DNA from 2 places in the Arthrobacter sp. TS-15 genome. Region 1 is predicted to be linked to the other one. Evidence: riboswitches for the same ligand, from Rfam matches in the RefSeq annotation. Region 1 holds a riboswitch; the other holds the start of a gene.
The links. Region 1 has a riboswitch for glycine ahead of gcvP (aminomethyl-transferring glycine dehydrogenase). Riboswitches for the same ligand answer to the same signal wherever they lie in the genome.

Region 1 (15,068 bases):
ATGGGCGCGAGCACCCTCTGCACGGCCGCCCAATGCCCAAAATACTGCCCGACAATAACCCTCTTGTGACCACCGCTGCGTCCACTTAACGGTTGCGCCCCGAAGCGGCCACAACCCGCCCAAACACCCTGCTGCGCTCCTACTGTTGAAGTATTAACTTCGCCTGAAGGGGGCACAAAAAATGAGGAAATTTGGAGCGGGTTTGGCAGCGGTCATGGCAGCTGCCGGTCTCGGTCTGGTGGCGCCGGGGCCGGCCTCGGCAGCAACATATTGCGGTATCTCGTGGGGTTCCATGGCCAAGGCAGACCTCGACATGAGCTCCGCCAGTGTCACCAACGTTCGCACCGGGCAACAGCCCTGCTATGACCGTCTGGTGATCGACATGACAGGTAAGGTGGCCGGCTACGTCGTTCAGTACGTTCCTGTAGTGACCCAGGATGCTACCGGCTACCCCATCCCGGTGCTGGGGGATGCTGATCTCCAAGTGATGGTGACGGCGCCGTCGTACAACCAGTACAACCAGCCGACGTATGTGCCGGCAGCCAAGGCCGAATTGTCCAACGTCTCCGGTTATCAGACCTTCCGGCAGGTGGTTTACGCGGGCAGTTTTGAGGGCACCACCAGCATTGGGCTGGGCGTCCGTGCACGTCTTCCGTTCCGGGTCTTCACCCTGGACGGGCCCGACGGCGGTTCTCGCCTGGTAGTGGACGTGGCGCATCGTTGGTGATTGACGGGGCGCTGAAGTGCCCAGATCGCGGGAAAGCTGCCAATTCGCCCGGAGATGTCCGGCGAACTGGCAGCTTTCCCACGAACTCCGCGGAAGGCGGGCCTACTCCGGCACCACCAGAGCCGGCGTGTCCTTTCGGATGGTCTCGCCACGGAAGAACCCGGGCCGAACACGGGACATGATCAACATGACCACTACGCCCAAAGCCAGGATGCCGATGCCCAGGACGAATACGAGCCCCACCCCGAAGATCTCCGAGCCACTGCCGAACTCGGGAGCCCAGCTGTCCACGGCAGTCTGCAGGAACACGACGAACAGGCCGACGCCACCCAGCAGCGGGCAGACGAGTCGCAGGAAGAAATTCCTGGCGCTGGAGAACACGCTGTTGCGGAAGTACCAGACACAGGCGATGGCCGTGAGTCCGTAGTAGAAGCAGATCATCAGGCCAAGGGCCAGAATGGTGTCGTTCAGGACGTTTTCACTGATCACGTGCATCACCGCGTAGAAGCCCGCAGACAGGACGCCAGCCGCTATGGTGGCGAAGCCCGGCGTCGAGAACTTCTTGCTCATGTGGCTGAAGCGCTCCGGCAGGGCGCCGTAATGCGCCATGGCCAACAGGCTGCGCGACGGTGAGGTGAACGTTGACTGAAGCGAGGCCGCGGAGCTGGAAAGCACGGCGAGGGACATGAGGATGGCGAATGGACCCATGACCGGTGATGCCAGTGCGGTGAAGACGTTGGCGTGGTTTTCCTCGTTGTTCAGGCCGATCCCGGTATCGCCGACGCCTGCGAACATCATGGTGGCAATGGTGACCAGGAGGTAGATGCCCAGGACGATCACCGCTGTCAGCGTGCCTGCGAGGCCCGCGGTCTTCTTACCGTTGGCCGTTTCCTCGTTGACGGTCAGGCATACATCCCAGCCCCAGTAGACGAAGATCGATAATGAGATGCCGGCTGCGATCTGGCCGAACGTCTCGATCTTGGTGACGTCGAACCAGTCCCAGCTGAAGGGCACAGCAGTTTCGGAGGTGGACCAGTTAGCGAACGCCATGGCGACGAACAGGCCAAGGACCAGCAGCTGGAATCCCACCAGGCCGTACTGGACAATCTTGGTGGTGTGAAGCCCTCGGTAGCTGATCCAGACAGCAAGTGCCACGAAAACGAAGCACGTGGCAACGTTGAGCAGCTTGTTCGAAGCGAGGTCTGCGAGCTCGGGTGAACCCGTGGCCTGTGCGAGGAACAGGTAGAAGAAGTCCACGGCCACGCCCGCCAGGTTGGACAGAACAATGATGTTGGCGGCCAGCAAACCCCAGCCGCCCATCCAGCCAACCCACGGTCCGAAGGCTTTGGTTACCCATGTGAAGGTGGTGCCGCTGTCGGGGGAGTCTGCATTGAGTTCCCGGTACGCCAAGGACACCAGGATCATCGGGATGAACCCGATCAGGAAGATGACAGGCAATTGCAGCCCGACTTCGTTGACAGTTGGGCCTAGCGCGCCGGTGAGGGTGTACGCCGGGGCGATGGTGGAGATGCCAAGAACGACGACGGCGAGGAGCCCCAACTGCCCCGTCTTCAGTCCCTTGCCGCTGATGTCATGCGACTTCGCGGCTTCACTGCCGCTGCGTCGGATTGTCTGGCTCATGTAAGGCCCTTTCTAGATGGCCGAAGGTTATTGCTTGGTGCTGCGGAGCATGCTGCCGCCCCTGGGGGCCGAAGGTGCCGTGGGCGCCGTGGCGTTGGGGGCCGGGCGTGCCGTGGCGTTGGGGGCCGGGCCATCCAGGCGCGTCAGTTCGATCATGGTGTGATTGGTACTCCGGTGAGACGACAGTCACTAAATGAATAGTGTTCATTTAGTATGTCGTGAGTCACGCTCGGGCGCAAGGCCTGAAATGAATGACGTTCATATGTGACTGGCCTATGGGTACTTTGGGGTCCGGGTCTCTGGGTATCCCGGGGTCCGGGGGTGGGTGTCTGGTGACGTGGGTGTTGGGCTTGCTGCGGGGTGTTTTCCGCACGGGCCCTGTTTTCCACATAGGCCCTGGTTTCCACATACGGGAGTTGTGGTCTTATAGCGCTTGCTGCGTGCTGGAAGAGTTGGGGCATGGAGCAGATCCGGGCCACGCAGACGCCGTCACACGATGAGCTCGGGCGCGCCTGGGAAGCTCTACCCGGGCACTCCGACTCCGCACTCCCTGCTACGGGGCCTGTGTCAGGCCATTCATCGCCCCGGGTGTCTGACCTCGTCGCGCTCCTTGGCTCTGTTCCGCTTGCCGGCTCCAGTGGAGAGCTGATTGATCAGCTCCGGGGGTTGGAGGAGCTGAAGTCGGCCATCACCGGCCTGCAGGCGCGGGCTGCTGTGGCGTTTGATCTTGCCCAACGGGCTGAACAGGCCCGAGCTGGTGTTCCTGCGTCCGAGCGTGGCCAGGGTGTCGGGGCGCAGCTGGCGTTGGCCCGGCGGGAGTCTCCCAATAAGGGTCCCCGGTTATTGGGCTTGGCGAGAGCGTTGGTGACGGAGATGCCCCGCACCCTGGCCGCCCTGGAATCAGGCCAGCTCAATGAGTGGCGGGCCATGCTGCTGGTCAAGGAAACAGCGTGCCTGTCCGTGGAGGACCGGTGCGCGGTGGATGAGGAACTCGCCCCGGACACCGGGACCTTCGAAGGCAAGGGCGACCGGGCCATCATCGCCGCGGTCAAGGCTGCCGCGTATCGTCGTGATCCCCGTTCGGTGGCCCAACGCGCCAGTCAAGCAGCCACCGAACGGACAGTGAGCCTGCGACCCGCCCCGGACACCATGACCTACCTGACCGCCCTCCTGCCAGTGGCCCGAGGCGTCGCGGCGTATGCGGCGCTGACCCGTGAGGCTGATACTGCCCGGGCCGGCGGTGACTGCCGTTCCCGCGGTCAGGTCATGGCTGACACCCTGGTCGAACGCGTTACCGGAACCCCGGGCGGGGTCGCGGGCATCAACCTCGATCTCGTGATGACGGACCGGACCCTGTTTCAGGCAGACAGCGAACCGGCCCGGCTCAAAGGCTATGGAATCGTCCCGGCCCAGTGGGCCAGGAAACTACTTCGTGAACCTCAGGCAGACGAAGCAAGTGGTTTGGCGACCGGCCAGGCAGGCTCACCAGTTCCGGACCGTGACTTCACCGTGTGGCTGCGGCGGCTCTACACGGCACCCGGAACGGGCGAACTCCTGAACATGGACTCCAAAGCCCGACTCTTCCCACCCCGGCTCCGACGATACATCGAGGCCCGGGACGACACCTGCCGCACCCCCTTCTGCGACGCGCCCATCCGGCACATCGACCATGTGGTCCCCTGGCGCTCCGGCGGGACCACCACACCTAACAACGGCGCAGGACTCTGCGAAGCCTGCAACCACACCAAAGAAAACCCCGGATGGAACAGCAAGAGGGTGACCGGGGACAAACAAGGCGGCCACACGCTCCAGATCAGCACACCCACAGGCCACGCCTATGTATCCAAGGCGCCTCCACTGCCGGGGCATGTCCGCGCCCAGCCGTTACAATCCGCGCCACCTGTAGCAATGTCGAATGAGTGTGCTTTGGATGTGGCTCGCTCGTCGTCGGGTCAGCAGTCGGAACCTTTGCCTGCTGAAGGCGCGGAATGTGGATCCAGCGGCCAGCTGAAACCGCGCATGGCGGGAATCTAACCTTGGGCCAGCGTCTAAGCAGCCACGGTGGGCAGGGTTAGAATCTCGGCGCCGTCTTCGGTGATGGCGATGGTGTGCTCGCTGTGGGCAGTGCGGCAACCGGTCGCACTGCGGAGCGTCCAGCCATCGGCGTCGGTGACCAGTTGGGAGGTGTTGGCCATCACCCAGGGCTCCAAGGCCAGTAGGAGTCCTGGCCGTAGCTTGTACCCTCGGCCGGGGCGGCCCATGTTCGGAACGTGCGGCTCCTGGTGCATGGTTGAGCCGATGCCGTGGCCTCCGAACTCGGTGTTGACGGGGTATCCGGCTTCGCTGAGGACTGAGCCGATGGCATAGGAGAGGTCGCCGATTCGAGCGCCCGGCCGGGCGGCCTCAATGCCTGCGCGCAAGGCACGTTCGGTTGCTTCGATCATGGCCACACTCTCAGCCGGCCTGGACTCGCCAACGATGAAGCTGATGGCAGAGTCGGCCGCGATTCCGTCCTTCAAAACTGCCAGATCCAGGGTCAGGAGGTCGCCCTCGGCCAGGTTGTAATCCGTGGGTAACCCGTGCAGGACGGCATCATTGACGCCAGTGCAGATGTAGTGCCCGAATGGTCCGCGACCGAAGGATGGGGCGTAGTCCACATAGCAGGAGACGGCCCCGGCCTCGAGGATCATGCTCTTGGCCCACCTGTCAATGTCCAGGAGATTCGTTCCTACCGTTGCGCGGCCCTTCAGCGTGTGCAAAATGTTGGCGACCAGAGCGCCGGCTTCCTTGGCCCGGCCTAGTTCTGAGTGGCTCAGGATCTCGATCATGCGGGACCTTTCATGTAGCAACCAATAACTATCCCGGCCATATTATCCCGGTATTACAATTGGATCCATGGTCAGGTTGCCGCTTACACCCGCAGAGGCCGAGCGCGGACAACGCCTCGGAGCTCTCTTGCGTCGAGCGCGGGGTGAACGCTCCATGCTGGAAACGGCTCTGGATGCTCGAGTGTCGCCCGAAACGCTTCGAAAGATCGAATCAGGGCGGGTTGCGACGCCCGCGTTCCCCACTGTTGCTGCGATCGCCGAGGTTCTGGGACTATCCCTCGATGAGGTCTGGGCGGAGATCAATCAGCAGGAGCGTGCCATTGAGCCGGACAGCCGACGTCGGAGCGCCCGCGAATGGTTGGCCTCGTAGCCTGAGTGCTGAGCTGCCAGTGTTGCGCGTCTCAGCGCTTGGGCCGTGCCCGGACGTGGAGCCGTTCGCCCTGCTGCCCGAAGAGAGTGAGAAGCTCCACCGGCTCTTTGGTGGCGCTGGCAAACCAGTGTGGTGTGCGGGTATCAAATTCCGCCACCTCGCCCGGTTTCAGGACAAAGTCGTTCTCGCCTAGGACCAATCTGAGCTTGCCGTTGAGGATATACACCCAGTCGTAGCCCTCATGTGATTGCGGTGTGGGAGTCTCCTTGCCCGTGCCACCCCTGAGGACCATCTTGAAGGCCTGGATGCCGCCAGGGCGTCGCGTGAGGGGAACGGCCGTTCCCCACTCGTGAACGTGCGGCTTGAGATGAATGCGGGGATCGCCCGTTTCGGGGGCATCAATAAGCTCTTCCAAGGGGACCTGATACAGCCGCGCAATGGGGAGAAGAAGCTCCAAGGTCGGTTTGCGTTGACCTGACTCCAGCCGGGAGAGCGTGCTCACGGAGATGCCTGTTACTTCCGAAGCTTCAGTAAGGGTCACGTTGCGTTGGGTCCTCATGGCGCGCAGGCGAGGGCCGACGGCGTCGAGCATGGTGCTGAAATCGGTAGCCATGTTCCCCAGTTTGCCATATTGGCAAACTTCCTTGCTGTTTCTTGCCTTCTGGCAAACCATAGAAGAAGCGGCGCAGGGCCGCTGGATACGTGGAGGCACTTGTGGGTACGGAAATCGAGAACATCGGAACGGTGGACGAGTATGACGTCGTAGTGGTGGGAGGTGGCGCGGCTGGCTTGAGTGCCGCGCTGACCCTCGGCAGGGCCTTACGGTCCGTCCTCGTCATCGACGCCGGCGAGCCGCGAAATGCTCCCGCGGCCGGGGTGCACGGATTCCTGTCGCGGGACGGAATCAATCCCAAGGAACTGCTGGAACTCGGACGCGCGGAGGCGATCCAGTACGGAGTGGACATAGTGTCCGGCATCGTAGTCGGGGCACGCTCGACGGCCGGCCCTGCGAACGGATCCGAACCCACCTTCGAGGTGGATCTGGCAGACGGACGAACGGTGAGAGCCCGCCGTTTGCTGGTCACCACCGGACTGGTGGACATACTCCCGGACGTGCAAGGCCTTCGTGGGCGGTGGGGCAAAGATGTCCTGCACTGCCCCTATTGCCACGGCTGGGAAGTCCGGAACAAAGCGATCGGGATCCTGGGGTCAGGGCCGATGGCATTGCACCAGGCGTTGCTGTTCCGCCAATGGAGTTCCAACATCACCTTGTTCCTCAATGATGTGGTGGAGCCGACGGAAGAACAATGGGAGCAGTTGGCTGCCCGTTCCATCACCGTAGTGGACGGCAAAGTCCAGGCCCTCCAAGTAACTGACGACGCTTTGGCGGGTGTCATCCTGGCATCGGGAACCACCATCCCAGTGGAAGCTGTAGTCACCGCCCCACGGTTGGAGGCCAGGTCTGCCGTGCTGGAATCCCTGGGCGTCCCCACGGTGGAGCACCCCATGGGGGTGGGAAGCCACGTAGAGGTCAATCCAATGGGTGGTGCCACGTCAGTGCCGGGTGTCTACGCTGCAGGAAACGTCACCGACCTCATGGGCCAGGTGATGGCCTCCGCAGCCGCAGGTGTCATGTCAGGAGCCGCAATCAACGCAGATCTCATAATGGAGGAGACCAATCGGGCTGTTGAGGATGCGCGCAAGTCGGCTGTATCCCGCTGATAGGAATCCCGGACCGAATCGAAATTCGACAAGGAAAGGCGCTGCGCATGCAGCGCCTTTCCTTGTTCGAGTGGGCCGTAGTAAGGCTCCGGCACCCTACGATGTAGACGTCAGGAATTCCCGGGCAGCCGTCACCAGCGCTTCGGTTCCGCGAGCCAGCGTCGGCTCAATGACGGGAGCAAAGTACGGCGAGTGATTAGAGGGAATGTCCTCCGGAAGCCGACCTGTTGTGGCGAACTCCTTGAACAGGGCAGGTTCGGCGCCACCCAGGAACCAGAAAACCAGGGGAGCTCCGGCGGCCTTCGCCAGGGCTCCAACGTCTTCGCTTCCGGACACCGGGCCAGGGTCCATGATCTGTGCCTCGCCGAACTTTGCTTTGAAGGCAGCGGACACCCTGCCGGTCGCAGCTTGGTCGTTGACGGTCAGCGGGAAATGCTCTTCAAACTTGATCTCAGGGTCCTTGGGCGCGCCTGAAGCTGTGGATTCACTCTTGGCAATGCGCTCAATGGAACCGAGGATCTTGTCCCTTGTGGCATCGCTGAAGGTGCGGACGCTCAGGCCTAGAGTTGCTGTTTCGGGGATGATGTTGTTTTTGGTTCCTGAATGAATCTGCCCAACAGTCACCACCGCGGAGTCACTGGCGGCGAGCTCACGCGACACAATGCCCTGCAACCGCACGGTGGTTGCAGCTGCCATCAGCACCGGGTCAACAGTGGTCTCCGGACGCGATCCGTGGCCACCTCGTCCGTGCAGGGTGATGTTGAGGGAATCGGCGGACGCCATGGTGACGCCGGGCCGGATGCCGAACCAGCCGGCGGGGAACGGGGCAACATGTTGGCCCAGGACGATATCTGGTTTCGGCACCACGTTATACAGCCCGTCGGCAACCATGGTTGCTGCCCCGCCGCCCCATTCCTCGGCCGGCTGGAAGAGGGCGATCAGGGTGCCCTGCCACTCATCACGCCGGGCCGCCAGAACCTCCGCCGCGCCTACTAGGCAGCTCACATGCACGTCATGGCCGCAGGCGTGCATGACAGGCATGTCTTTGCCCTCATGATCAACACCCATCGCAGTGCTTGCGTAGTCCAAACCCGTTGTTTCCTTGACCGGCAACGCATCCATGTCAGCCCGGAGCATCACCACCGGTCCGGGCCCATTGTCCAGAACACCAACAACGCCGGTCTTTCCGATATTGCGATGAACGGTGAAGCCAAGATCTTCAAGATGTCCCGCAGCGATCCCGGCTGTTCGGGTCTCCTGAAAGGACAGTTCGGGGTTGGCGTGCAGGTCTTTGTAAAGCTCTTCGAGGTCAATGGTCATGAGTTTGCCCTTTTCGTTCGACGCCATAGTTTGGCCAGTGTATCCAGCCCATAAATGCAAAGTCTGGGAAGCCCCGGCACACTGGAGGGCATGAACCATTCCGAATCAGTCACCACACAGCTGTCCACTGTTGAGGAGTGGACCAAGGCGCTGGCAGAATCCAGCGGGTCCCCGGGAGGCGGTGCCGGAACCGGGGTGATGCTCTCCATCGCGGCGTCGTTGACGTCCATGGTGGCCGGATATACCGAGCCGGAAAAGTCGCAGCACCAACAGCTCGACGGCATTCACTCCCGTGCCCTCAAACTCCGGCAAACTGCCCTGCAACTAGCCGACGACGACGCTTCCGCTTCCAATGCCTTCGGCGCGGCTTTCCGCCTGGATCCCGGACCTGAACGCGAGGAGGCCATCCATCAAGCCTCCGTCGATGCCGCCAGGGCATCAGCGGTGCTCGGGGAGCGGGCCATTGATGCCATTGAAGACCTCGGGTGGCTCGCCGCCAACGGCAATCCTGCGCTGATCGCCGACGTCGTAGTGGGTTTCGGGGCACTCCGGGCAGCCATAGCCGGGGCCCGAACCAACGTGAGCTTCGACCTCGCATCCCTGACCTCCGCCGGCGCCACGTTGGAGGAAGTCAGGGAACAACACCCGGAGTTGTGGAACACAGTCAGCCAGCTCAGCGAAGCCCTCGACAGAATCGACCAGCTGACTGCCGGCGTCGACAAAAAAGCGGCGCCGACCGAAGCCTTGTGAGGCCCGGTTTGCATGGCAAGTCCCTACGGAACCATGCAGAGCGGGCCTCACAACGGCATTACTGCGCCTTCGGCGCTCTGCCTATTACTGCGCCTTCGGCACACGCCGGAGCACGACGGCGGCGAGCACTGCCGCGCCAGCCATCAGTACCAGCCCAATCGCCGCAGTGATGTGGACGCCGGACTCGAAAGCTGTCCGGGCGGCATGTGTCAACGCCTCCGACAACGGGGCCGGAAGTGCGGCCGCCGCATCAACAGCGCCGGCGAGGGTTTCACCGGAATTCCCGGCGGCCTGCTCGGAGATGCCGTCCGGCATGATCAGGTTGTGCTGGTAGGACGCCGTGAGGATGGAGCCAAGTACTGCCGTTCCCAGGAGCGACCCCAGCTCGTAGCCGGTCTCGGAGATGGCCGAGGCTGCGCCGGATTTGTCGGCCGGCACCGATGCCAGGATGAGGTCATTGGAGATCGTCTCCGCCGCGCCAACCCCCACGGCCAACACGGTGAGCGCCGACAACAGGAACACGGGGCCGCTGCCGTGATCGCCCACTACGACGATCAGATAACCCACAGCGCTGAGCGTCAGGCCTGCGGCCACAACGAACCCTGGCCGCACGCGCTTGACCAATGGCACCACCAGTAGTCCGGCGATGACCGTGGCCAGGAGGGCGGGAATCATGGCGATACCGGCCTCCATGGGGGACTGGCCCTCAACGAGTTGCAAGTGCTGTGCGAAGAAGTAGATGAAACCCGTCATGGAGAACAGGGACAGCACGTTCGCCACGATGGCCGTGCTGAACACCTTGTTCTTGAACAAGGCAACATCCAACATGGGGTTCTCGATCCGCTGCTGGCGACGCACGAACAGGATGCCCATCACCACGCCAAAGCCCATGAAGGCTGCTGCGGAGGCTCCGAAACCATGAACCGCGAATTCTTTGATCCCGTATACGAACGGCGCCATGGTGACGACGGACAGAACGATGCTGCGCACATCCACACGTCCCGGGTTGGAGTCCTTGGACTCCGGAATCAGGACCCGGCCGAAAGCCAGCAGGGGGAGGAGTAGGAATGCTGCAACCAGGAAGACGGCGCCCCACCAGAAGTGCTCCACCAGCCAGCCGCCAAAGATCGGGCCAAGGGCGGCGCCACCGGAGAACCCGGCTGCCCAGACAGCGATCGCCAAGCGGCGACGGTTGGGGTCGGTGAAGATGTTCCGGATCAAGGACAACGTGGAAGGCATCAACATGGCGCCGAAGACACCAAGACCGGCGCGCCCGGCGATCAGCCATTCAGCGGACGGCGCGAATGCTGTAGCAGCCGACACCGCCGCGAAGCCCGTGCTGCCGATCAGCAGCAGCCGCCGTCGTCCGATCCTGTCGCCCAAGTTGCCCATGGAGACGAGCAGTGCTGCGAGGACCAGCGGGTACGCATCAACAATCCACAGCAACTGCACGCCTCCGACATTCAGGGAGCGGGCAATCTCCGGCAAGGCAAAGGTGAGCGCGGTGTTGTCGACGGCCACCAGCAGCACCGGAAACATCAGGAGTGCCAAGGCCGTCCAGTCGCGCCACGGTGCCGCTTGGCCCTTGACGGGGTGAGCGGAACGGGGTGCTTGGGTTGAGGACGGCGAGAACATGGATTCAACTATACCGTCCAGACGGTACAGTTTCAACTATAGCCCCCATGAACCTTTAGGGAATGATGGATACATGCCACGAAAACCAATTGCCCGGGACGCCGTCCTGGATGCCTTTGAAGCCCTCCTCATAGAAGTAGGGGAGCGGGCTGCCACACTCGACGCCGTCGCCAAGCGGGCAGGCGTGTCCAAAGGCGGACTGCTCTACCACTTCCCCAACAAGGAAGCGCTGATTACGGCCCTTTTGGAGCGCCTGGACCTGCTGGCCGATGAAGATACTGAACTCATGAAGGCGGCGCCGGATGGTTCAGCGGCATACTTCATCAGGTCCTCTCTCTGGGCAGATACGCCCATGGACCGGGCATTCGTCGCCGCTACCAGGCTGGCTGAGGTGGCTCACGAGGAAACCCGCCGCAGGTTTGCCGCAATTCAACAGCGGTGGCTTGACGTGCTGGCAGAAGACGTCGGACCAGAGGTTGCCAAGGCTGTCAGCTATATGGGCGACGGACTCTATTTCAACGCGATCTTTGAAGGCGGCCAGGAAGGCGGCAACGCCGGGCGGGAGGCCGACGTCGAAATCCTTCTGGGGGTCCTTGAACGCCTGCGGAAGTAGCAGCTCATCCATTTGCTGCTGAGGCCCGAGCGTAGGACAATTAACTCTTGTGGCGTGCCCTACATGGCGCCCATACACAACTGAACATGCCTTTGATCTGCGGCGGGAGAGTCCTGCAGGCAAGTGATGCAGGCGCCGTAGGAGCAAACCCTCCCCAGGAATCTCTCAGGCCCAAGCACCGCCGCGGCGAGGCAACTCTGGAAAGCAGCAGGTACTCAGCCCACCCACGGGCGAACGGGTGCTGTGCTCACCGACGGTGCAAGCGATGGTTGTTCACGCAACGCGCGGAAACTCTCAGGTCCAATACAGAGCGGGGAGGAACCCAGCCGCTGTGGCGTACCCAAACGCCGCCCAAGTAATGGAGTTCCTTCGTGACGGTTAGTTCTGCCTCCACCACCTTCGTCGATCGGCATATCGGCGCCCGCCGCCAGGCCGACATTGAGACCATGCTCAAGTCCATCGGCTACGACACCGTCGATTCGCTGGTCGACACCGCCGTCCCGAACGATATCCGCCAGGACGTTGCCCTCACCCTTCAGAACGCACTGAGTGAAGTTGAAGTTTTGGCTGAGCTGCGCAAGCTCGCTTCCAAGAACAAGACTGCCGTTCAGATGATCGGCCAGGGCTACTACGACACCGTGACGCCGCCGGTGATCCGCCGCAACATCCTGGAATCTCCGGCTTGGTACACCGCCTACACCCCCTACCAGCCGGAAATCTCGCAGGGCCGCCTCGAAGCGCTCCTCAACTTCCAGACCATGGTCCAGGACCTTGTTGGCCTGCCGATTGCCAATGCGTCCCTTCTGGATGAAGCAACCGCTGTTGCCGAGGCCGTGCTGATGATGCGCCGTGCCAACAAGAACAAGGCCGCACAGGATGGCAAGACCGTCCTGGACGCCGACTGCCTGCCGCAGACCATCGCGATCGTGAAGGGCCGCGCCGAAGCACTCGGCTTCGAGGTTGAGGTTGCTGACCTCTCGCTTGGTCTCCCGGAAGGCGCCATCAACGGCGTCGTCCTGCAGCAGCCCGGTGTCTCCGGCCGCGTGTTCGACCACTCCGCCGTCATCGCCGCAGCCAAAGAACGCGGCGCACTGGTCACCGTGGCTGCAGATCTTCTGTCCCTGACGCTCATCACCCCTCCGGGTGAGCAGGGCGCCGACATCGCCGTTGGTTCCGCGCAGCGACTGGGCGTTCCGCTGTTCTTCGGCGGCCCGCATGCTGCGTACATGGCCGTCCAGAAGGGGCTGGAGCGTTCCATGCCCGGCCGTCTGGTTGGCGTTTCCAAGGACGACGCCGGTGTCCCCGCCTACCGCTTGGCGCTGCAGACCCGAGAGCAGCACATCCGCCGCGAGAAGGCCACCTCCAACATCTGTACTGCGCAGGCGCTCCTGGCCATCGTCGCGTCGATGTACGCCGTTTACCACGGCCCTGAAGGCCTGAAAGCGATCGCGGAGACCGCGCACGGTCACGCCCGTACCCTTGCAGCGTCCCTGAAGGCGGCCGGCGTCGAGGTCCTCCACGGTTCCTTCTTCGACACCATCACCGTCCGCGTCCCCGGTAAGGCTGCGGAGATCGTGGCCGCCGCTGAGGCCAAAGGCATTAACCTCCGCGGCATTGATGCTGACACCGTGGGTATGTCTGTTGACGAGACCACTACATCTGAGATTGTCGGCGGTCTCCTTGAAGTCTTTGGTGCTTCGGTAACCGAAACCGCTGAAGGCTTCGCCCTGGAATCCTCCGTGGAGCGCACCAGCGATTTCATGCAGCACCCGGTGTTTAACACGCACCGCTCCGAAACCCAGCTACTGCGCTACATCCGCAAGCTCTCTGACCGCGACCTCGCGCTGGACCGCACCATGATTCCGCTGGGCTCCTGCACCATGAAGCTCAACGCCACGGCAGAGATGGAAGCCATCTCCTGGCCGGAATTCGCCTCGATCCACCCGTTCGCTCCGGATTCGCAGACCGAGGGTTGGCGTGATCTCATCACCGACCTCGAAGCGCAGCTGACTGAGATCACCGGCTACGACCAGGTGTCCATCCAGCCGAATGCCGGTTCGCAGGGTGAGCTCGCTGGCCTCCTGGCCATCCGCGGCTACCACCTGTCCAACGGCGATGATCAGCGCAACGTGTGCCTCATTCCTGCTTCCGCGCACGGCACCAACGCTGCCTCGGCAGTGCTCGCCGGCATGAAGGTAGTGGTTGTTGCCACCGCTCCGGATGGCACCATCGATCACGTTGACCTCAAGAACAAGATCGAAGCTAACCGGGACGCCCTCTCGGCCATCATGATCACTTACCCGTCCACGCACGGTGTGTACGACGCCGACGTCCGCGAAGTCTGCGACTCCATCCACGAGGCCGGCGGCCAGGTGTACATCGACGGCGCCAACCTCAACGCGCTGGTTGGCTTGGCCCAGCCGGGCAAGTTCGGCGGCGACGTGTCCCACCTGAACCTGCACAAGACCTTCTGCATCCCGCACGGTGGCGGTGGACCCGGCGTTGGCCCGGTAGCGGCCAAGGCACACCTGGCTCCGTTCATGCCCGGTGATGCCGCGTCTTGGACTGAGGGCAACGACGTCCCGATTTCCGCCTCCCGTTTCGGTTCTGCCGGCGTTCTGCCGATTTCCTGGGCGTACGTGAAGCTCATGGGCGGCCAGGGTCTCACCGAAGCCACCAAGTCCGCGTTGCTCGCTGCGAACTACATCGCTTCACGCCTCAACGAGTACTTCCCGGTCCTCTACACCGGCGAAGGCGGACTCGTGGCCCACGAGTGCATCCTCGACCTCCGTGAACTGACAGCCAAGACCGGCGTCACCGCTGAGGACGTGGCCAAGCGCCTCATCGACTTCGGCTTCCACGCCCCCACGCTCGCGTTCCCGGTTGCCGGAACCCTGATGGTGGAGCCCACCGAGTCGGAAGACCTTGCCGAGATCGACCGCTTCATCGAGGCCATGATCACCATCCGTGCCGAAATCGACCAGGTTGCCCACGGTGATTTCTCCGTGCAGGATTCTCCGCTTCGCCGCGCGCCCCACACGGCTGCCGCCGTCGTAAGTTCCGACTGGGACCGTGCGTACCCGCGCGAGCAGGCCGCCTTCCCGGTCCACCACCTCAAGCAGGACAAGTACTTCCCGCCCGTTGGCCGCATCGACGGCGCAGCTGGCGACCGCAACCTGGTCTGCTCCTGCCCGCCAATCGAAGACTTCGAAAACTAAGGGGTTCCGGAAATGACTGAGAACTACACAGCCCTTTACGAAGAGCACAAGAAGCTCGGCGCGTCCTTCACCGACTTCGGGGGTTGGCAGATGCCCCTCAAGTACTCGTCCGAACTGGCCGAGCACCACGCCGTCCGCAAGGCCGCAGGCCTGTTCGACCTCTCCCACATGGGCGAAGTCTGGGTCACCGGTCCCGAGGCCGCCGCGTTCCTGGACTACGCCTTGGTAGGCAAGATCTCCGCCA
Region 2 (15,068 bases), on a different contig from region 1:
AGCCACCCATTGCAGCACCGTAAGAAGGATTCGTTATTTGGAGCACCCTTCGTACAAGCAAGGGGAAAGAGTGTGACCAACTGGAGGTCGCTGGTTGGTCTGAAAGTTCAGATCTGGCGCGGCGACGAGATCGTGGACCAGGGCGTAGTGGAGGCCGTGACATCTGACGGCAGCGTTGTATGGCTCACCCAAACGGGAGCAGTGGAACGTCGGATGGTGGTGAAGGAACGCGGCGCAGGCATCCGGATCCAGCTCATCAACTGAGCTGGATCCGGAGAGCTGGCTGACGCTACACAGCGTCAGCCAGCAAACGGCCCCACTTCGCGTCGAGCAGTGGGGCTCCCGCCAACTTCAGGGCATGCCAGAGGGTGACCGCCACGGAATCGAGAACGGGTACTCCGGTGCGGCTTTCCACCTCCGCCGTGATGTTGGCGCCGTACAGGTTGGTGCATAGGTAGACCAAGGCATCCGGGTGCGAAGCTGCCAACTCGAGTGACCCAGGAAGCATCTCTTGGTCGGTGACCCGCGCGAAGGACTCGTTGTCGCTGAGGTCCAGGTGCCGGTGGTCGACCGTCTTGATCCCTTCACGGGCATAGGACGAGATCACGGACTCGTTCACGTCGGCGGTGTAGGGCGTGAACAGCCCGATCCGCTCGGTTCCAAACGACGCGAACGCGTCAAGATAAGCGAGCGTGGACGTGGTGGCAGGGATGCCCGTGGCCTCTGTGATCTCGCGGACCAAAGCATGGTCATGCGCAGCGCCAAGCCACGATCCCGAGGTACCGTTCCAGGCGATCACGTCCACATTAGCCGTGGCCAGCAGCTCGGCCGCAGCACGCATCACCGAGGAATCGAACTGCTTGTCCGAGGAATCGTCCAAGGCAATGCGGGTTACCGGGATGCGCGTTGAGTGGATGGTGACGTCCTGGCGATCGCCGAGGATCCGGTACGTCTGCGGCTCCAGGCAGGTGTTGGAGGACGGCACGATCATTCCGATCCGGGTGGCGCGATTGTTGGAAGGCATGGTGGCTCCTAGAGAGTAAGCGTAGAAACGGGCACGGCCAGCGAGTCGCGGTGTTCGGTGAAGCCGTTTCGGGCAACGAAACGTCCCACGGGCCCTGGATCATGGAAACCGTCGCCGTCGAGTACCACGCGACCAGCGGAGACGACGACGGCGGGCCAGCCGTTCAGCGTCTTCCCCTCGAAAGGCGAGAAATCAGTTCCCATGTGCAGCGCGCCGCCGTCGACGGTTTGCTGTCTGACGGGATCGAAGACCACCAGATCGGCGTCGAAACCTTCCACGATTGCGCCCTTGCGCGGCACGGCGTTGATCCGTGCGGGGCCGGCAGAGAAGACCTCCACGAAGTCCTCCACGGATCCGCCGGCTTCGGAAACCAAAGCGGTGAAGCTCACCGGCATGCGGGTCTCAACGCCGGGCAGGCCGTGCGGCATGTAGCGGACATCGTCGGTGCGCTCGCGTTTTTGGGAGAGGTCGTAGCAGGAGTGGTCCGAGGAAACCGTGTGGATGGCTCCGGCGGCAAGGCGGTCTTTGAGAGCGGCCACTGTTTCGGCGCTGCGCATGGGCGGGCAGCACGCGTACCACTCGGGAAACGCCGAACCGTAGACAGTGTCATCGAGGGTCAGATAGTGCGGGCACGTCTCGGAGTACGCCTCCTGCCCGCGCTCGCGGGCCTCGGTCACCAGGTCCACGGCGCCGGGTGTTGACTGGTGCACGAAGTACACGGGAGCCCCGGTGTACTCGGCCATGGCAAGCGTCTCTTTGACGGATACTTCCTCGGCGAGTTCCGGCCGGGTCCGGTGCAGGTGCTCGATCCCGATCAGGCCATCGGAGGCGTGTTGTTCCGTGCAGTCGGTGATGATGGCGTCGTGCTCGGCGTGGATGTAGGTCAGGCCGTCCAGGCGAACCATTTCGCGCATGACCTTCAGGACCGTATCTCCATCGGCCATGGTGGAACCACGGTTGGTGGTGTACATCTTCACGGACCGAACACCCTCGGCGGCCAGTTGCTCCAGTTGCCACGGGACGGTCTCGTCCCACGTGACCACTGCCCCGTGCAGTGCGACGTCGCAGCGTGAATCGGCGGCGAGCCGTTTCTTGTTCAGGACGGCATCCAGGGGAGTTTCCTGGGCGTCGCGTGGAATACCGAAGTCAATGATGGTGGTGGTCCCACCCCACAGCGCAGCGGTGGAGGTGGTCCGGTAGTCATCCAGGGTGCGGAAGCGGCCGGTCACTTGGGCCACGTGGCAGTGGCCGTCCACGCCGCCGGGAATGACCAGTTGACCCACCGCTTCTACGGTGCGGACGGCGGCAGGAACGGGCTGGGTGGCGTCAATGAGCTCGATGATGCGGCCTCCGTCCACCACTACATGGGCGTCCTGTCGGCCAAAGCTGTTGACCACGGTGCCGTGGGCAATGACGAGATGGGGGAGTTGGGACATCGTCGTCCTCCTTTGTTCTTGAAAAGTTCTAGACAGTGGCAGGGCGGTGGGCCGACTGCGCTGTGGCCAAGGCGGCGTCGAGGTCTTGCGACAGGCCCCGCCTGGCCTTCACCGGCGGTGCTGCGAACGAACCGCTGCGATGGGCGCCGGAACGCAGGGCCACCACGGCCTCCGTCATACGAATGCCGGCCGAGATACCGTCAACCACCGGCACGGGGATGTGGCCTTCAAGTTCCCGGGCCAGTCCGGCGAGCGGTGCACCCGCGAGGATCACGACGTCGGCGCCGTCCTCGTCGACGGCCTGCCGGCTAAGTGCCAAGAGGGTTTCCTTGAAATCGGCTTGTACGGAGCCGATCGAGTTCAGGCTCTGGTTGATGGAGCGAATGGAGGCCAGGCGGCCACCGAAGCCGAATCGTTCAACACAGTCGAGGTACCAGGCTTGTATGCGGTCCGAAATGGCGATGATGGAGAACCTGTGGCCTTGCAGTGCTGCTGCGCACAGGGCGGCCTCGGTGATGCCGATGACCGGTACGTCCACCAGCTCTTTCAAGGCCGGCATGCCGGGGTCTCCGAAGGCAGCCACCACAACGCCGTCCACCGCGGTTCCGCCGGGTTCGTCCCCGGCGTGAGTGCCGCCGTCGTGCCCGTATTCGGCGATGAGTTCGGCAACCGCACCCGCAGCGATCAGTGCCTCGAAGCGCGTCTCGATATATTCGACGCCGTGCCCGGCGGTCCGCACGATCAACTCGGTATCCGGACCCGCCGACCGCTGTGCTTCGGCTTCGATCAGGGCTGTGACGTCGTCACTGATATTGGGATTGATGACCAGGAGTTTCATGGTTTCTTCCGTTGCAGCTTGGGCTCCGTCGCGCTGGACTCCTGCGGGAACTGCTCGCGGTACTTGCCGATGTGCGACGCCGATTGCGCGGCGGCGCGGTCTGGATCGCCACTGGCGATGGCGGCGTAGAGGTCGCGGTGTTCCTGGATGAGTTCCGGGAGGTCGCTGACATGGCGGAAGAGCCAATGCATGCGTCCCTGCAGGGGTTCCAGTGCGGAGCGGAGGAAATCGTTGTTGGCGATGCGCGTGATGGCATCGTGGAATTCGCTGTTGGCGCGGTGGGCTTCCAGAATGGAGCCCTTGGCCAGGCAGCGGTCGGCCTCGTTCAGGAGGCCTTGGAGGTGTTCGAGATCTGTCACGGTGGCTCGTTTGGCGGCCAGGCGGCAGGCAAGCACCTCAAGGGATTGGCGGACATCGAAGAGATCTTCCACGTCCTTGGGGCTCAGCCCGCTGACCTCGGAGCCGCGGCCGGCGCGGTCGCGGATCAGGCCCTCCTGCCGGAGCATCCTCAGGGCTTCGCGGATGGGAAGGCGGGAGACATTGAATTCGGCGGCGAGATCGCGTTCCACCAGCCGGGTGCCGGGCGCATAGTGCCCCTCAAAAATCCTGGAACGGAGCGTGTCACGCACAGACTCCCGGAGGGGGCGGTCAGTGTTCTTCGTGTCTTCTGCGGCAAGCATGTCCAGCTCCAATTCGTGATGTGTGAGGCAGTGCGCCCGGCGACCCGACGGGCATCCGGCCATCCGGCGGTTCAGGACCGTCCGGCCGGACCGGTCGATGCGAGTCAGACCGGGAGTCGCTTGTTGTAATCCAGTGCCAGCACCGAGATGCCCATGATGACGGCGGATCCAACAAAGTACAGCAGTGCCCAGGTGTAGGAGCCGGTGGCCCCGACAATCAGGCCTACCACAATCGGGGTGACGAATCCGGCAATGTTGCCGCTGAAGTTCATGGCACCGCCCAGGACACCGGCGTTGGTCCGGCCACCAAGGATGGACGGGATGGACCAGAACAGGCCAACCCAGCGCAGGAAGAACAGGACCACCGAGAGAAGCACGACGGCGGTGATCGGGTCCGCGACAATGGTGACACCTACGAGGCCGCTCACCACGACGACGCTGGAGATGCCCAGCAGCGTACGCATGACGAGGTTCGCGGATGCGCCGGAGGCGCGCCACTTGTCGGCGATGATGCCGCCGAGGATTTCACCGACGAAGCCGGCACCGAAGATGACGAACGTGGACCAGCCGATGGTCTTGAGGTCGAAGCCCTTGGCTTGTGCCAGGTAAAGCGGACCCCAGGTCAGCAGACCGTAGAAGACGCCGTTGAAGCCAAGCCAGCCGAAGCACATGGCCCAGAAGGACCGGAACTTCAAGTAGGGGAGGAGCGCGCGCTTGCCTTGGGCGCCTTCCTTTGCGGCCTCGGCATCGTCCTCGGCGTGGGAAGCCTCGATGTAGGCGGCTTCTGCCTCATTGACGCCCTTGTGCTGGCGGGGGTTGTCGCGGATGTACCACCAGACTGCAAGGCCCATGAGGATGGTGGCTGCTCCGGCGATGATGAAGGACATCCGCCAGCTGCCGGTGGACGCGATCAGCCAGGTGATGAGGATGCCGCCCAGGCCCGCGCCAAGGGGAGCTCCGGCGTCGAGGATGGTGGCGCCGCGGCCACGTTCCTTCTTGTGCATCCAGATGGCATTGAGCTTGCCACCTGCCGGCATGACGCCGGCTTCAGTGACGCCGATACCCAGGCGGGCGATGAACATGCTGACGAATCCGCCAGCGAAACCGGAAGCGGCCGTGGCCGCGCCCCAGCCGATGCAGGAAGCGGTGACCATTTTGCGGGGGCCGAACTTATCGATCAGCCAACCGACGGGGATCTGCATCAGGGCATAGGTCCAGAAGAAGGCCGACAACAAGAGCCCGACGAGCTCGGGAGGCAGGTTGAATTCCTTCTGGATGATGGGGAGGGCTACGGAGATGGAACCACGGTCTATGTAATTGACCGCGACGAGGACCAGAAGCAGGATGAAGAGCTTCCAGCGGACGTTCGTGCGTCGCTGCACGCCGTTCTTGCCGGATGTGGGCTCGTTCTCCTGGGTTTCCTCGGTTGCCAGTTGGGTGTTTTGGGGAGACACAGCTTCTCCTTCATTAGGAGTCAACGGGATGGAATGTCTTGGGGGGATGAGCCGGGCGGGATACCGCTGCAGCCTGACCCGCGCCGGCGGCAGCTGTTGTGGGCCTGCCCATCGATGGGGCGGAACCACAGCCGGAAGCGGGATCATTTGGGATCCCGCTTTGGGATCCCAAAAACAAAACTAGATGTGATGTGCGGCACTGTCAAGGGTTTTGGTATACCTGGGCTCCCCGCCGAATGTGACCGAGCCCGTTGCGGCGCCCTGCCTAACCCCGCTGTCCCTCCGTTGAGGCCGAACTGTATGCCAGAATCTCTGCCAGCTCGGCGAGCCGGTGCGCACGCGCCGATTCTGCCGGAGTGAACGGCTCGCCAGCACGAGAGAAGACCAGTGGTCCATGCCAGGCCGTCGGGATCTTGAGGATGTCTGTTGAAGGCCCGACGCCGGTTGTCGCCTCGCTGCCCGGGCGTTCCGGATCGATGGGAACTACTTTCGCGGAAAGAAGCTCGGCGACAGCCAGGGGGAGTTCCTGCGGATTCCCGGCGACCCTTGTGGCGAGGCTCAGCGCCTTGGTTTGGCCATCGGCCATGGCCAGTGCGGTGGTGGGCCAAACCTGGGACTCACGCCCGCCGCCGTCGTGCAGTGCCTTCAGCAGTTCCTGTTCGGTGACGCTCCCCGGTGCCGAGAGCACGAACTCGTCCATCACCGCACCCTCCATACCGGCTCCGGCCGTCACATGGACATGCAGGCTGAGGATGTTGCTGTCCAACTTCGCGAGTGATTGGGTGATTTTCTGCAGTGATCCCGGCTGGTCGTGGAGCAGGGTACGCGCGCGCCACAGCGAGGGCGCCAGATGAAGCTGCCTGCGCCGGTGAAGGGCTGCGCCGTGCAGCCAACGCCGCAGAACCTTCGCGGCAGACGGCTCAGCCACCCAGATGACCAGCACGGTGGCCGTGACCGCCAGCAACAGGACCTTGGCCACGTAGGGCAGATGGGTTTCCACCACTGCGGCATGGACCAGGAGCTCGATGGGAAGCATGACCGCGATGTTGGCGAGGGTGAGGCGGGCCTTGGGCGGTTCGGGCAACTGGCCGCAGACATCACAGAGGAGGTCCGCGGTGACGGGAGTGCTCGGGTTGGGCTTCATGCTTTCATGCTGCCCTGCCCCTGTTTCGAACCGATTGCCTGTGCGTCACGTTCCGGGGACAGCCCAGTGAACGCAAAGAACCCGGCGTTCTCGCGAGGAGAACGCCGGGTTCTTCAAGCAACCGGGTTCAGTGAAGCAACCGGAAAGGGGCGATCGCGGAGAGCGGGGCCTAGTGGATGCGGTCCGAATCGAGGTCCGGGTCGAGGTCCGAACCCTGGCCTGCGTTGCGGGCGGCGGCCGCGTCCTTCAGGAGATCGCGGATTTCGGCCAGCAGCGCAGTATCTGCAGGCAGCGGCTCCTCCTCGGGCTCCTCGGTGGAGAGCCGGTCCTTGACCAGGGAGTTGATCTTGTTCATGGGTGCCACGAAGATGAAGTACACCACGGCCGCGGTGATCACGAACGTCACCAGGGCGGTCAGCACGGCGCCGAAATCAACGAACGTAGCGGGGTTGTTCTCCCAGATCTTGAAGCCCAGTCCTTCGGCGTTCATGCCGCCGGCGGCAGCGATCACGGGGTTGATGATGTGGTTGGTGAAGGCTCCGACAAGAGCGGTGAAGGCACTGCCGATGACGACGGCAATGGCCAGCTCAATCACGTTGCCGCGAAGTATGAAGTCCTTGAAACCCTTAAACATGGATGGTCCTCCGATTGGGTGCGGGTGTCTGCCTCAGCAGAGATCAAACTACCACTCCGGGGTTTCACGTGGGGGTCAAGCGGTGTCTTTGGCCGCCGGACCCCCACTGGATTCCAGCTTGGGCGTTCCGGATCAGGCGGACGTTGCTTCCAGATCGCGCTGGGAAACCCTTGCGCCCTTCCCTCTGTTCACCATGAGAGCCAGCAGGTCGAACACCACGGTTGCCGCGGCCACGCTGGTGATGTCGGCGTGGTCATAGGCGGGCGCTACTTCAACGACGTCGGCGCCTACGATGTTGATGCCGTTCAGGCCGCGGAGCAGTGCCAGAAGTTCGCGGGAATGCAGTCCGCCCATTTCAGGCGTGCCAGTGCCCGGTGCGTAGGACGGATCCAGGACGTCGATGTCGATGGAAACGTACACGGGAGTATCGCCCAACCGCTGCTTGACCTGGTCAATGGCCGCCGGGACGCCGATGACATCCAGGTCAGAACAGCGAATGATCTGGAAGCCGAACTCGTGGTCCTTAAGGAAGTCGTTGCGATCGTAAACCGGGCCACGGATGCCTACATGCATGGATTTGTCTTCAATCAGGAGCCCCTCTTCGAAGGCCCTGCGGAAGATGGTCCCGTGAGTGACCGGCTGGTCAAAGTAGGTGTCCCACGTGTCCAGGTGGGCATCGAAGTGAAGCAGTGCAACGGGGCCGTGCACTGTGTTGAGGGCCCGCAACATGGGGAGGGCAATGGTGTGGTCGCCGCCGATGGAGATCAATTTCTTGTCCTGGCTGATCAGCGGGCGGGCCTGCTCCTCGATCTCGCGCACTGCCCGGCTGATGTCGTAGGGCGTACACGCGATATCGCCGGCATCCACGACCTGGACTTCGTTGACCGGCTCGACGTCCAGCTCGGGGTGGTATCCGGGGCGCAACAGGCGGGAGGCCTCGCGGACTGCGGCCGGGCCAAACCGGGCGCCGGGACGGTAGGAGGTACCGCCGTCGAACGGGACGCCGACGATCGCGATGTCGTAGTCGGGAACGCGATCGATCTGCGGCAGCCTCGCGAAGGTACCCAATCCTGCGAAGCGGGGAACCTTGGTGGCATCGACGGGGCCAATGGGCTGGTGAGTGGTCATGACAGGGATCCTTCGGTTACTTTGTGGGACTCCGGGGTGCCCGGCTTCTTTTTACTGGTGAGTTCTGAGAGGGACTTGTTGGCCGTTTCCGGCGCGAGCAAGAACGTCGCTATCAGGCCAGCCAGAGAGATGACGGCGCCGATGAGCAGGGAACCGGCGGCACCAAAGCTCACAATGGCGATGGGCATCAAGTACGTGCTGGCCGCCGAGCCGATGCGGCTGATTGCCGTGCCGAAGCCCACTGCCGTTGCGCGGACCTCCGTAGGGAAGAGCTCGTTGGGGTAGACAACTTCGAGGAAGCTGGAGGCGCCGGAAGCCAGCGCGAAGATCGCCAACGCGATGAACAGCGGTGCGGCCTGGACGTCGGGAATGAAGGCCGGGATGGCGAGTGCCACCACGATGACGCCGAAGCTCCAAAGGAGCAACTTGCGTCGACCTATTCTTTCCACGAGCCAGAGGCCGGGAATGCCACCCACCACGAACAACATGGAGATCAGGAACGATCCCCCGTAGAGGTTGGCGTCGCCGTGCATCCCGAAAGATGCCAGAAGGTCCGGGGCGAACGTGTAGACGGCGAAGAGCGGGATCACCTGGGCCGTCCAGAAGATGGAGACAAACAACGTGCGCTTCCAATACTGGCCCCTGAAGATATCCAGGAATCGGCCCTGCTTGGCGGGACCCTCGCTGTCAGAAGCGATATCGCTCAGCCCGTATTGCTGCCCGTAGACCTTCTTGATGACTGCGTCAGCCTCATCACGTCGGCCTCGGGAGAGCAGCCAGCGAGGCGACTCTGGGGTGCCGAGACGGCACAGCAGGGTAATGATGGCGAAGATCGCAGGGCTGGCGACCATCCAGCGCCAGGCGTCCGGACCCATGTCCCGAAGCAGATAACCGACGGCGTACGCGACGGCCGCGCCAACGGCCCAGACCACGAAGGTGGCGCCCAGCAGACGGCCGCGGTGCTTCTTCGGCAGGAACTCTGCCAGAAGGGAGGTGGCGATGGGGTAGTCGGCGCCAATGGCCATTCCAAGGAAGAAGCGGCACAGGACAACCTGCCACACTTCGGTCGCGAAGCCGTTCAAGAGGGAGAAGACGGCCAGCGCGATGAGATCGGCTATGTACATCTTGTGCCGGCCGATCTTGTCGGTGAGCCACCCAAAGACGGCACCGCCGAAGAAAATGCCCACTAAGCTGGCCGCGCCGATCAAACCGATTTCAGCCGTGCTGAGCTGCAGCCCCGGCGTCATGGTGATCAGGGCGATGCCGATGATGGATAGGGCATACCCATCAATGAACGGTCCGCCGGAGGCGAAGAACGTCAGCTTCTTGTGAAACGTGGTCAGTGGGGCATCGTCAATGAGGTTGCTTGTTGCGCTCATTGCAACCCTCTCTCGTGAGTGCTCTTGGGGAGCGGGGGGAGTAAGTACTTCAATTCTTGGTGACCCGCGTCACTCCGGCTATCTGCACTTTGAATACAAATGATGAAGTCTCTTATACCTTTGTCTAAAGCGCCCCATCAACGTACAGAACAGGAGTCCACCAATGGCAATCACCGTCGCCGAACTCGTCGCCGAGCCGCAGCTTGGCCTCACGCTCCTGGCCGGATCTGGCGGCGCCGACAACCGCATCACGTGGGCCCACACCTCGGACCTGCCACGGCTCTGGGAATGGGTCACAGGCGGCGAGCTCATGATGACCAATGGCCTCTCGATTCCAGCTGACGCTGACGGGCAAGTGGCGCTCGCCGAAGCCTTGATGGACTCCGGCGCCAGCGCCTTGGCCATCGGCGAGAAGATGCACGCGCCGCCCCTGACCGCGGAATTCCTGGCCGCTTGCGACAGGCTGCCGTTGCCCCTGCTCAACATCCCGTATCCCTTGCCGTTCATCGCGATCGCCCGCTCGGTTGCTGAGGCGTCGTTGGTGGAAGAATCCCGACGACTCCGGCAGACAGCGCGGGTCTACGATCTACTCCGGACTGTCGGGGCATCCGAGGATCATTGGCAGAGCCTTGTCCAGCGGCTTGCCACGGAGCTCGACGCAGAGCTGTTCGTGGTGGACCGCCGCTGCCTGCATCCGTGGCATCCCGAAGGTCAGCGGCTCCCGGACTTCCTGGCCGACGAATGGGCCCCGCTTCCCGGCCGGGTCTCTGTGGCCGGCAAGAACTTCCAGTGGCACCGGATCCGCGGCAGGCACGTGCTGACCATGGACATTCCCACCCATGCAAACGCGCTTCTGGTGGTGCTGCCCAACAGCGAACCGCACCCGGACGCCGTCGTACTTCTCCATGCCGCGACCGTGCTGGGACTGCAGCTTTCGCGCATCGTCCTGTCGTTGGAAGGCCGCCACCGGCTGGCCGGCGAGTTCCTGATGCAGGCCATGGAGGGACGCCTCGGAGTGGCCGAGATGGAGAGCCGGCTGACGGCTTTTGAGGTGCCGGCCCGGGATTTCGTGCTCGCCTCCATGTCGGCGGACGCTGCCAGGGAATTGGACGCTGTCAAGCAAGCGGACGACGGCGGTGGGCTGGCTGGCGTGCACATCGAACTGTGGCGGCACGGGGTTGCGTCAGCGTCCTTGAAGCGGAACAACAGGCTGCATGTGGTGGTCCCAGCTGATGCGGACGACGACGTCCTGGCGCACTGCGCCGGCGCGGAAACCGTCATCGGCATCAGTGCCCCGGCCGCCGTTGCGGGGCTGCAACGGGCTCTTCAGGAGTCCCTTTGGGCTCTCGGCTCGGCCAAGGCCAACAAGCTGGACGTCGCCCACTATGCGCAGGGACCATCGTGGTTGGGCATGACGGGTTTTGAGGAAGGAACGGCGCTGGTCCGGCGACTGCTGGGCCCAATTTTGACTACGAGCAGAGCCAGGACGGCGATCTCATCGTCACCTTGCGGACCTATCTGAACTCGCAGCGTTCCTGGCAAAAGACGGCTGCCGCCCTGTTCGCGCACCGGCAAACAATCATCTACCGCATACGAAAAATCGGTGAGCTGACGGGGCTGGACATGGGTGAGACCTCCACGGTGGCGCAACTCTGGTTCGCGTTGCAGATTCACGAGACCATGCACCAGTAGCCGCACCTTGCTTGCGCTTTTTCGAAACTACCCGCTATGGTGTGAAGCGTGTCACTCATGGTGACGCAACGCTTTTGATCTGCGGCGGGAGAGTCCTGCCGGTACATCCAGTCAGGCGCCGTAGGAGCAAATCCTCCCCAGGAATCTCTCAGGCCCATGTACCGCCGCGGTTAGGCAACTCTGGAAAGCAGTCCGGGCAACCGGGCTCACCGACGGTGCAAGCAGGAGACCATCCCTGCGGAATCTCTCAGGTCCAATACAGAGCGGGGAGGAACCCCACATCATCGTGGCGCTCAGTGGGCGCCTGAATCATGGAGTTCCTCTTGACTGTTAAATCAACCCCCACCGCCTTCGCGGACCGGCATATCGGCGCCCGTCGCCAGGCCGACGTTGACACCATGCTCAAGGCCATCGGCTACGACTCTGTCGACGGCTTGGTGGACGTCGCGGTCCCCGATTCCATCCGCCAGGACACAGCGCTGAAGCTGAACGATGCCCTCACCGAGGTGCAGGTCCTCACAGAGTTGCGCAAGCTGGCTTCGAAGAACAAGACCGCCGTGCAGATGATCGGCCAGGGCTACTACGACACCGTCACGCCCCCGGTTATCCGCCGCAACATCCTCGAAGCTCCCGCTTGGTACACGGCCTACACCCCGTACCAGCCGGAAATTTCCCAGGGTCGCCTCGAAGCGCTCCTCAACTTCCAGACCATGGTCCAGGACCTCACCGGACTGCCTGTTGCCAACGCTTCGTTGCTGGATGAAGCCACCGCCGTTGCCGAGGCCGTGTTGCTGATGCGCCGGGCCAACAAGAACAAGGCTGCCAAGGACGGGAAGACTGTTCTGGACGCTGACCTCCTCCCGCAGACCATCGCGATAGTGAAGGGCCGCGCCGAGGCGCTGGGCTTCGAGGTTGAGATTGCGGACCTGTCGGCCGGCCTTCCGGACGGCGACATCAACGGTATCGTCCTGCAGCAGCCGGGCGTTTCGGGCCGCGTTTTCGACCATTCCGGCGTCATTTCTGATGCGAAGGAACGCGGTGCCCTGGTAACGGTTGCCGCCGATTTGCTGGCGCTCACCCTCATCACGCCCCCGGGCGAGCAAGGTGCGGACGTCGCCGTCGGAACCGCACAGCGTTTCGGTGTGCCGCTGTTCTTCGGTGGCCCGCACGCTGCCTACATGGCCGTCCGCGAAGGCATGGAGCGCACGCTTCCCGGCCGCATCGTGGGCGTCTCCAAGGACAACGCCGGCGTTCCTGCCTACCGCCTGGCACTCCAGACCCGCGAGCAGCACATCCGCCGCGAGAAGGCCACGTCCAACATCTGCACCGCTCAGGCTCTGCTCGCGATCGTCGCCTCGATGTACGCCGTGTACCACGGTCCCGAAGGCCTGAAGGCGATCGCCGAAACAGTCCACGGGCACGCCCGTGTTTTGGCTACAGCACTGCAGAAGGCCGGCCGCGAACTCGTCTCCGAGGCCTTCTTCGACACCCTCACCGTCCGCGTTCCCGGCAAAGCTGACAAGGTCATCGCCGCCGCCGAAGCCCGCGGCATCAACCTGCGGCTCATCGACGCGGACACCGTTGGCGTTTCCGTTGATGAAACCACGACGCCGGAGGTCCTCTCCGCGGTGGCCGTCGCCTTTGGTGCCGGTCCAGTAAGGGACGCCGCAGGGTTCGAACTGCCCTCTGAAGTGGTCCGCACCTCCGATTTCCTGCAGCATCCGGTGTTCAATACGCACCGTTCCGAGACGCAGCTGTTGCGCTATATCCGCAAGCTGTCCGATCGGGACCTCGCGCTGGACCGAACCATGATCCCGCTGGGCTCGTGCACCATGAAGCTCAACGCGACCGCCGAGATGGAAGCGATCTCGTGGCCGGAGTTCGCTTCCATCCACCCGTTCGCTCCCGACCACCAGACGGCCGGTTGGCGTGAACTGATCATCGACCTCGAGGCGGACCTCACGGAGATCACCGGCTACGACCAGGTCTCCATCCAGCCCAATGCCGGTTCGCAGGGCGAGCTGGCCGGCTTGCTGGCGATCCGCGGCTACCACCTGTCCCGTGGCGACGAGCAGCGCACTGTCTGCTTGATCCCTGCTTCGGCTCATGGGACCAATGCTGCCTCGGCTGTGCTGGCCGGCATGAAGGTTGTTGTGGTGGCTACGGCTGCCGACGGCACTATTGATCATGCCGATCTGACGGCCAAGATCGAGGCCAACAAGGACGTGCTGTCCTGCATCATGATCACGTACCCGTCCACGCACGGTGTGTACGACGCCGACGTCCGCGAGGTTTGCGACGCGATCCACGCAGCCGGCGGCCAGGTCTACGTTGACGGCGCCAACCTCAACGCCCTGGTTGGCTTGGCCCAGCCGGGAAAGTTCGGCGGCGACGTGTCCCACCTGAACCTGCACAAGACCTTCTGCATCCCGCACGGTGGCGGCGGACCGGGCGTTGGACCTGTAGCTGCCAAGGCCCACCTGGCTCCCTTCATGCCGGGCGACGCGAACAAAGCGGCGCACGAGGAAGGACACGGGGTGGCCATCTCGGCGTCACGTTATGGCTCTGCCGGTGTGCTGCCGATTTCCTGGGCGTACGTGAAGCTCATGGGCGGCCAGGGTCTCACCGAAGCCACCAAGTCCGCGCTGCTCGCAGCCAATTACGTTGCCTCCCGCCTGGATGAGCACTTCCCGGTTTTGTACACGGGCGAGGGCGGACTGGTAGCCCACGAGTGCATCCTGGACCTCCGCGAGCTGACCGCACGCACGGGTGTCACGGCCGAGGACGTTGCCAAGCGCCTCATCGACTTTGGCTTCCACGCTCCCACGCTCGCGTTCCCGGTTGCGGGGACGCTCATGGTGGAGCCCACGGAGTCGGAAGACCTTGCCGAGATCGACCGCTTCATCGAAGCCATGATCACTATCCGTGCCGAGATCGAACAGGTGGCCGGTGGTGATTTCACTGTTGAGAAGTCGCCGCTGCGCAACGCGCCGCACACGGCTGCCGCCGTCGTGAGTTCCGACTGGGACCGTGACTACCCGCGTGAGCAGGCCGCCTTCCCGGTCCACCACCTCAAGCAGGACAAGTACTTCCCTCCTGTTGGCCGCATCGACGGCGCCGCCGGTGACCGCAACCTCGTGTGCTCCTGCCCGCCCCTCGAAGATTTTGAAAACTAAGGACTCCCCACATGTCTGAGAAGTACACCGCTCTCTACGAGCAACACAAAAAGGCCGGCGCGTCCTTCACCGACTTCGGTGGCTGGCAGATGCCCCTCAAATACGAATCCGAGCTCGCCGAGCACCACGCAGTCCGCAAGTCGGCAGGCCTGTTCGACCTCTCCCACATGGGAGAAGTCTGGGTGTCCGGCCCGGACGCAGCCGCGTTCCTGGACTACGCGCTGGTGGGCAAACTGTCCGCCGTCGCGGTGGGCAAAGCCAAGTACTCACTGATCTGCAACGCAGACGGTGGCATCATCGACGACCTCATTACGTACCGCCGGCCCTCCGAAGAAGGCGTGGACAGGTACCTGGTGGTCCCTAACGCGGGCAACGCGGAGGTGGTTGCTTCGGAGCTGCTGGCGCGCGCAGCCGGCTTCGACGTCGTGGTGGAAGACGCGTCGGCCGAGACATCGCTGATCGCCGTGCAGGGTCCGAACGCCG

Region 2: another riboswitch for glycine. It lies ahead of gcvP (aminomethyl-transferring glycine dehydrogenase); the one in region 1 lies ahead of gcvP (aminomethyl-transferring glycine dehydrogenase).

What each region holds. Positions count from the first base shown of each region.
Region 1 is NZ_SDXQ01000001.1:2,164-17,231, reverse strand. It holds gene EU811_RS00075 (AMIN-like domain-containing (lipo)protein) at 182-727, shown strand; gene EU811_RS00070 (APC family permease) at 830-2,368, opposite strand; gene EU811_RS24530 (hypothetical protein) at 2,396-2,524, opposite strand; gene EU811_RS00065 (HNH endonuclease) at 2,828-4,402, shown strand; gene map (type I methionyl aminopeptidase) at 4,417-5,196, opposite strand; gene EU811_RS00055 (helix-turn-helix domain-containing protein) at 5,264-5,566, shown strand; gene EU811_RS00050 (helix-turn-helix domain-containing protein) at 5,598-6,179, opposite strand; gene EU811_RS00045 (NAD(P)/FAD-dependent oxidoreductase) at 6,281-7,288, shown strand; gene EU811_RS00040 (amidohydrolase) at 7,385-8,608, opposite strand; gene EU811_RS00035 (cyclodeaminase/cyclohydrolase family protein) at 8,699-9,358, shown strand; gene EU811_RS00030 (MFS transporter) at 9,443-10,993, opposite strand; gene EU811_RS00025 (TetR/AcrR family transcriptional regulator) at 11,067-11,606, shown strand; glycine riboswitch at 11,700-11,797, shown strand; gene gcvP (aminomethyl-transferring glycine dehydrogenase) at 11,978-14,824, shown strand; gene gcvT (glycine cleavage system aminomethyltransferase GcvT) at 14,837-15,068, shown strand, end outside.
Region 2 is NZ_SDXQ01000012.1:79,358-94,425, forward strand. It holds gene EU811_RS05320 (hypothetical protein) at 73-264, shown strand; gene EU811_RS05325 (maleate cis-trans isomerase family protein) at 290-1,024, opposite strand; gene EU811_RS05330 (amidohydrolase family protein) at 1,033-2,460, opposite strand; gene EU811_RS05335 (aspartate/glutamate racemase family protein) at 2,489-3,298, opposite strand; gene EU811_RS05340 (GntR family transcriptional regulator) at 3,295-3,978, opposite strand; gene EU811_RS05345 (MFS transporter) at 4,083-5,432, opposite strand; gene EU811_RS05350 (amino acid-binding protein) at 5,698-6,576, opposite strand; gene mscL (large conductance mechanosensitive channel protein MscL) at 6,746-7,210, opposite strand; gene speB (agmatinase) at 7,343-8,338, opposite strand; gene EU811_RS05365 (MFS transporter) at 8,335-9,717, opposite strand; gene EU811_RS05370 (PucR family transcriptional regulator ligand-binding domain-containing protein) at 9,881-11,239, shown strand; gene EU811_RS24085 (helix-turn-helix domain-containing protein) at 11,224-11,409, shown strand; glycine riboswitch at 11,485-11,583, shown strand; gene gcvP (aminomethyl-transferring glycine dehydrogenase) at 11,733-14,585, shown strand; gene gcvT (glycine cleavage system aminomethyltransferase GcvT) at 14,597-15,068, shown strand, end outside.